Regions from separate parts of the Paenibacillus sp. GCM10027628 genome, predicted to be linked through region 1. Evidence: riboswitches for the same ligand, from Rfam matches in the RefSeq annotation. Region 1 holds a riboswitch; the other holds the start of a gene.
What was found. A riboswitch is a leader RNA that binds a small molecule or an ion and turns the genes downstream of it on or off. The one in region 1 is predicted to bind thiamine pyrophosphate.
Positions count from the first base shown of each region.

Region 2: it holds a riboswitch for thiamine pyrophosphate, as region 1 does, so the genes downstream of both, ACFQZT_RS10160 (ECF transporter S component) here and ACFQZT_RS16265 (thiamine phosphate synthase) in region 1, are expected to answer to the same signal.

Region 1 is NZ_JBHTHA010000017.1:149,871-153,646, forward strand. It holds gene ACFQZT_RS16250 (thiazole synthase) at 1-110, opposite strand, end outside; gene thiS (sulfur carrier protein ThiS) at 115-318, opposite strand; gene thiO (glycine oxidase ThiO) at 302-1,600, opposite strand; gene ACFQZT_RS16265 (thiamine phosphate synthase) at 1,572-2,222, opposite strand; TPP riboswitch at 2,345-2,443, opposite strand; gene ACFQZT_RS16270 (MFS transporter) at 2,600-3,175, opposite strand; gene ACFQZT_RS16275 (bile acid:sodium symporter family protein) at 3,447-3,776, shown strand, end outside.
Region 2 is NZ_JBHTHA010000009.1:57,136-60,911, reverse strand. It holds gene ACFQZT_RS10165 (ABC transporter ATP-binding protein) at 1-1,113, opposite strand, end outside; gene ACFQZT_RS10160 (ECF transporter S component) at 1,118-1,714, opposite strand; TPP riboswitch at 1,803-1,914, opposite strand; gene ACFQZT_RS10155 (LacI family DNA-binding transcriptional regulator) at 1,994-3,007, opposite strand; gene iolB (5-deoxy-glucuronate isomerase) at 3,227-3,776, opposite strand, start outside.

The DNA of each region.
Region 1 (3,776 bases):
ATCTGCGATTCACTGACATCTACGGCTTGCTTTTGAATTTCAAAATTCGGGAATTTCCCCGTACCGAGCAAAAGACGTGAACGAAACTCGTAAGAACCGATTTTCAACATAAATTTAGCCTCCTCCGACAAAATGTACGATTTCGATTTTATATCCTTCAGCTAACGCTGCTTGCGCGTGATCTTCTTTTTGCAGAATCGACTGGTTAAGCTCGACAACAAGCATTTTACCGGTCAGCTCAAAATGCTCCAGCAGCTCCGTAACTGTCGTGACGGAATCCGGTACGTCAACCGTTTGTCCGTTAATGTGCAGCTTCAATGATGTGCAGCTCCTTTCCTACTTCTCGGCCCTGCTCTTGCTTAGTAGGCCCCTGACCACGATGTCCGGCCCGCTTCGAGTGCCCCGACAGATCCGGGCAAAAAGCATCGAGCCACGGCTTAAGTTGAGGCTCTTGGCGGGTCGGCTCTAAGTCCAACTCCAATTGAGTATCCGCCTCTTGCTCGCTGTCATCCCCCAATATCAGGTCGGCCATCACCTTACCGGTTATCGGACTGAGCAAAATTCCGTTGCGGTAATGGCCATAAGCCGCATACAGTCCCTCGACCTCAGGCACCATGCCGATGTACGGCAAACCGTCCGGCGTCTGAGGACGCAGACCCGACCACGCCTTCTCCCACTCCGTCTCGGCAATGGAAGGCATCAGCAGCTTCGCCCGCTCCATCAGCTCAGCCAAACCGGCCAGCGACACCTTCCGGTCGTAGCTGCCGGGCTGGACCGTTGCGCCGACCAGCAGCCTGCCGCCTGCTTTCGGCACGATATAGCACCCTGGCGTGAACAGGGTCTTGCTCAGCACGGGCTTCGGCGTCAAAACGGAAAAGCACTCGCCCTTCACGGGGTACACCGGCAGCTCTACGCCTACATCGGCCAGGAGCTGCCCGCTCCATGTACCCGACGCGACGATTACGCGATCGCCATAGATCGGGCCGTCGCTCGTCATGACGCCGATGGCCTTGCCCTGCTCCGTGAGCAGCTTCTGCACTTGAGCGAATTCCTGCACATTCGCTCCCAGGATACGGGCTGCTTGCGCGAACGCCTGAGCCAGCAGCGGCGCCTCCACCTGCCCGTCGTCCGGCAGGTAGAGCGCTCCGCGCACGGCCTGGCTCAAGGCCGGCTCCAGCCGGGCGGCTGCGGCTGCGCTCAGCCACTCGGCCTGCTCGCCCGCTGCGCGTTGAAGCTTCTCGCGGGCGCGCAGCTCCTCTTCTTGAACGTCCGTGAGCGCGACGTTCAAGAGCCCTTCACGGACGAGGCCGATGCCGATGCCCGTGAGTGCCTTCAGTTCCTCGGCCAGCTGCGGGAACATGGCCCTGCTGCGCCGGGCCCATTGGAACAGCAGCCCCGTGTCCTCCATCTCGGACTGCGCACCGAGCATACCGGCTGCAGCTGCAGACGCTTCCGAACCTGTTCTGCCTCGCTCCAGTACGGTGACCGCCTGACCACGCCCTGCCAGGTGATATGCGATAGAGCAGCCAATGACGCCGCCTCCCACGACGATAACTTCTGAAGAACGCACATTAGAACTCTTTTTGCTCAATCGATCCACGCCCCTCACCTCCGTACCTTCTCATTTCATCTGCATATACCTTCGCCGCTTGCTGCGGATCCTGCGCTTCCCAAATACCGCTCATAACAGCTATGCCCGTGGCCCCTGCTTCCAGCACCGTCCTTACCCGATCTGGCGTTATCCCTCCGATGGCGATGACAGGGACCTTCACCTTCCCCGTCACTTCCGTCAGCTGCTCTATGCCTCTCGGAGGCAATCCTTGCTTCGAAGCAGTCGCAAACACATGCCCAAACATCAAGTAATCCGCCCCTTCCTGCTCACGCAGCCATGCTTCCTCGGCGCTATGTATGGATATTCCTGTTCGAATGTAGCCCAAGTATATCTCCCGGATAGCGGGAAGCGGCGGGCTGCTGCCCGGTAGATGAGCACCGCCCAGCTTCGCTGCTATCGCTAGACTCGGGTACCCGTTTATATAAATGCCCTTGGGTGAAACACCCGCTTCCAGCAGCGTTTGCAGCCCCCGCAAAATCTCTTTCATCGGCTTTGTTTTTTCCCGAATATGAATCGCAGTGACGTAGGACTGTATCTCCAGCGCGATGGCCGTCATCGTCGACCAGCTTTGTTTGCCATCAGAGATCACGTGCAGTTCATAGCCCGCCATACTCCGCCTCCTCTTTTGTTCAACGCTTGTTTTAAACGCAAAAAAACCACTTTTCCGAAGAAAAGTGGTTGTAGGTCCGCACATACTAAACATGTAAACTAAACATGCGTAGGTGTCCTAACAAATTCGAAATTCCACTTTCCTCCGCTGGTATGACCCAGTTCAGGTTCAAAGGGTTCAGATCACTCTGTCTCAGCCTTTCGGCGCCCCTAGGGATTCATTCACATTCAATTGTTATTCATCATAGCACGATGTCCCTGACTTGAAAATAGGGGACTTTTATAAAAATAGTTTATCGATATTCATGACGCTCCCCCCTTGTGCCCTGTCACGCTTATATTATAATGATCATTAGCATGCTTTTTTGATAATCTGTGCTATAACGAAGAATGCTGGCGATTATTAGCCTTATTGAACTTTTTTACATGAGAAAGCTGCGAAAGCAGCACGGATGCATTGAGCCAGAGAGCACCTGTGCTGATGAGCGAAAATCTGGCCTTCGGATTGGCGAATAAAATGCGAAGATCCTTGAAGAACGCCAGGGCAGACGGGCCGAATTGGACGTGAGGATTGCCCGCTTTCTTGGGAATTGCACACGTTAACAAGAGGGATAGCACGTACAGCGTCAGACAGGTAAGAATGCCAAGCGTATCGGAAATGTCCGCCAGCAAGCCGCCAACGACAGTACCGAGTAGAATAGCCAAAATCGTCGAGCCTTCCACTTTGGCGTTTGCGCGCAGCAGCTCTTCTTCACTATTTGTAAGTTCCGTCAAAATGCCGTATTTGGCCGGCGAGTAGACGACAGCACCTATACCTAGCACCAAGTAACAAAACACGGCGGGCACGCCGAAGAGCAGCATGAGAATGCCGATGCTTTTGAATAAATTGCCATATAAAAGTACATGTGTCTTCGCCTTGCGGTCAGCAAGCGCACCTACGATTGGAGCGAGCACGACATACTGCGACCGCGTTTAAAGGTTGTTTTTATCGCCAATAAGAATTTGTCTTTCCGTGTACCTCGGAACTTATCAATTCTTATGTGGTAAAAAAGTTCAAATTATCCGCAAAGGCGCTTAAAAATTGCGTGAGATATAGCGAATTTAGCGAGCTCGATTTTAGACTCAACGCTCTCACCCCTGTATATATTTTGTTTCAAACTGCTAAATTCAAAGATACTACTGGATCAAGTTGGAAATGAATTTTCAAGAGAGGAAGTCCTCCTGGATGCTGCCGCAATTGAACAAAAAAATGGAAAAAATCATGCCCCTTATAACACCTATTAGCGTTCTCATTGGCGTTTTGCTGGGCGCTCATTTATCCGGATACACGTACTTGTCACCATGGATTTTTGCCTTTATGACCTTCTCGGGAAGTATCAGCTCCAGTTTCAAAGAGTTCGTGCAGGTCGTCGTTCAGCCGCTCCCTTTAATTGCAACTTTACTTATCCTTCATGTCATGATGCCGCTTGTGGCCATGGGCCTCGGCCATGTCGTTTATAGCGACGATTCCTTTACAATAATCGGCCTCGTATTAGCTGCTGCCATCCCTACAGGC
Region 2 (3,776 bases), on a different contig from region 1:
CAGCGCCTCAACCGCCTCCTGACCGGCGCCCTCCGGCAGCGAATAGGCGATTTCGTCTTCAACCGAATGGGTGACGAACTGGAATTCCGGGTTCTGGAACACAAAGGCGACGCGCTCGGCGAGCTGCTCGACTTTTGTCCCTTTTACACCCTCAATCCAGCAGGTTCCTTGGATCGGGATCAAGCGCATGATGGCGAGCAGCAGCGAGCTTTTGCCCGCACCATTAGCCCCAGTAACCGCAATCCAGTCCCCAGGATAAGCACTTAAGTTATCCACAGAGGTCCTGATTTGCCTGCCACGCAAGCCTGAGAAGTCGCGTAAGGTCATGACCGGCGTCAGTTCTGTGTAGTCTTTGACCACTTGCTCCTGCCTCCGCTCAACCTCATCCCATACGCCCGGATACCAAATCCCATAATCCATAAGCTGTTGTTTGCAGGTGCTAAAAATGTCTTGCGGTCTGCCGTCCGCTAGCAATTGACCCTCTGGCCCGATGACAATCAGACGGTCGATGAAGTCGAGAATCCCGCTTATTTTATGCTCTACGATCACGAGCGTTTTGTCGCCACAGACTGTACGAATGGTGTCCCATACTTGCTCCGTGCCCTCCTCATCGAGCAGTGCCGTCGGCTCATCAAGGAATAGCACATCGGGCTCGAGCGCAAGTACGCTCGCAATGGCCAACCGCTGCTTCATCCCTTGAGATAGCTGCCCAATCGGGGTGTGGGTGTCGTCGAAACGAAGGCCGGCCATCTCTAAATAGCGATCGATGAGCGCAGGCATTTGCTCACGCGGGACTTGCAAATTTTCTAAGACAAACGCAATCTCCTCATCTACATACGGCATGCAAAATTGCGTATCGGGGTCTTGAAAAACATAACCGGGACGGCTTGGCGTCCGAAGTTCCTCGGCTTTAAGCGGAATTTCCACAATATCCGGAACGATACCGCTTAGTACTTGAAGAAGCGTCGACTTACCGCAGCCGCTCGGCCCTAGGAGGAGAACCTTCTCGCCCGGCTCGACCGATAAGGAAATTCCCCGGAACAGCAGGGGGACATCTTCTCCGGGATATTTGAGCCTAAGATTCTTAATGCCTAATCCTTCGCTTCGACTCATCGTCCTACCCCAATGTCTCGTAATCTTTCTTCGAAACGGGACGAAGCAAGTTCAGCACACCGGTACGATCAAGCGCCGCCGCCAAATAGTAAGCGAATACACCTGCGATCAGTGCGCTGCCGGCAAGACGGAGCCCAATGAACAGGCAGTAGTTCCAGAACGTCAGCTGATCAATATATCCATAGTAATAATCGACGACCAGGGACAATGCGGCCGCAGCAAAAGAAGCTAATACCGTCACCCCGACATTCGCTCTACGGTACAAGAAAAGAGCAAAAATAATTTCTGCGCCGAGCCCTTGCAGTACACCGTATACGAGTGTGGATACCCCCCACGAACCTCCAAATAAAGCTTCAATCGTTGCTGCAGCAACCTCTGCGAGCAGTGCGACGCCCGGCTTCCGAATAACCAGAAACGCAAATGTCGCCGCCATGAACCACATGCCATAGCTCAACTGCTCGACATGAAGACCGAGCGGTTTCAACACATCATACATCGGGCCCCATATTCTGTAAATCACGCCGAATACTGCAGCGATCACGATGGTGACCAGGATGTCTGTCAGTTTTAAACCTTTTGAAGCGGATTGTGCTTTGCCCATTGTTCATCGACTCCTTTAATAAAATTGTAAAATGTTCAGCGAACACGAAAAAGCCCGCCGGGTAAGGGCAGGCATAAGATAAGTGCATACGAAGAATCGCACAATGTTCTCTACGCTGGCATTACCCAGATCAGATTAACGGTCAGCGGCATAGGGCCGCTATCTCAGCCTGACTTCATCAAGCACCCGTGTTGCTATTCATTTGGCTTTACTTTAGTCGATTCCCGGCTCATTAGCAATAGTTTTTTTAACCGATAGATGTAAGCCTAACGTTACTAGTTAGTTTCCCAATGGCATAGTCGACTGCCGAATAATAAGTTCAGGGCGCAGCACGATACGCTGTTTGATCCCATCTTTTTTCTCCAGATTGTCGATCAGCAGGTTGAAGACGAGCTTTCCCATTTGCTCCATCGGCTGGGAAACGGTCGTCAGCGGCGGATCCGTCACGGTAGCCAGGATCGTATTATCAAATCCGACGATGGATAGCGCCTTCGGTACGCGCAAGCCGAGTTCTTTGGCACCCTGCAACGCGCCTATAGCCAATAAATCATTGCAACAGAAGATTGCCGTTGGATGTTCAGCAGAGCTGCGTCCGAGCAGCTCTTGAATGCCTCTTTTGCCTTCTTCCACTTTATATTCACAGATAATGATGTTGTCGTCGCTGAAAGATATCCCCGCATCATGCATACCTTGCTTGAATCCACGAATTCTTTCACGGCTGCTGCTTACTTTTAAGTTCTCCGCAAGAATCGCAACCCGCCGGTGTCCCAGGGAGATTAGATGCTCCGCAGCCAACATGCCGCCCACAAAATCATCGGCCACAACCGTATCTACAGCCAATGCGGAAGCTTCACGGGCAATCATGGCTATCGGAATCGACTTATTTTGAAGAAGACTCAAAATTTCCATATTCTCAATACCTGTACCAATAATGATCCCGTCTACGCTTTTTTGCTCAAGCAGCGTAATATATCGTTCAACCCGTTCGTCCTTATTGTCCGTGCTGCACATAATGACACTGTAGCCGTTTTGATGGGCTTGATCCTCGATTGCGCGGGCAATTTCAGCAAAGAACGGATTTGAAATATCCGGTATGAGAAGACCGAGTGTGAACGTTTTTTTTCCCATCAAAGCAGATGCGATCAGACTAGGTTGATATTGCAACCGTTCCATGACTTTAAGAATCTCTTCACGCCGCTTTTGGCTGATCTTTCCTTTGCCGTTAATGGCATTAGAAACCGTAGCGATCGAAACACCCGCCTCTTTAGCCACATCATAAATGGTTGCCTTCATGCTCGCTTCTCCTTGCGTATAGCTCGTAATGTCCTTATGAGAAAACCTCTATCGAGGCCATTCAAAGATGAGCGACCGCGTTTAGATGTAGGTTTTATCGCCAATAAGAAAGCGGTTTTCGGGAACCGAAAACTTATACTTTCTTATGTGGTACAAAAAGGGGATGAACGCTCATCCCCCTGTCCTATTATGCTGTTTTTGAACTTTGGTTGCAATAGTTTAGAGCGATTTCTGCGCAGGCGGACGCATGAGCCAGTTATGGTCGGGGTCGTTATGAAATTTCCACGTTCGATGCGGGCCTGCCATGACATTTAAATAATACACGTCATAACCCGGCGGAGCCGCAACCGGATGATAGCCTCGCGGTACGATAACCGCCTCCCCGTCTTTAACAATAAGGGTCTCATCGAGTGAACGGTCGTCCGTATACACACGCTGTATGGCAAATCCTTGTTCAGGCTGAACGCGAAAATAATACGTTTCTTCCAGCAAAGATTCCTCCGGCAGCGCATCCCGATCATGTTTGTGCGGCGGATAGCTGGACCAATGTCCATTCGGAGTAAACACTTCGACAACAAGCAAGCTGTCTGCAGGTTCTTGCTCCGGAAGGATGTTATGGATCTGTCGCTCCATATTGCCGTAACCGCGCATTTCGAAACCGACTTGTTCTGGCGCAATGAGCCGCGCCCCGTACCCTCCGCGTCCAGGCGCCGAACACACAGCCACCTCAAGCGCGGTAAGCGCACGAATCTCATAACTGTCCTTGTTA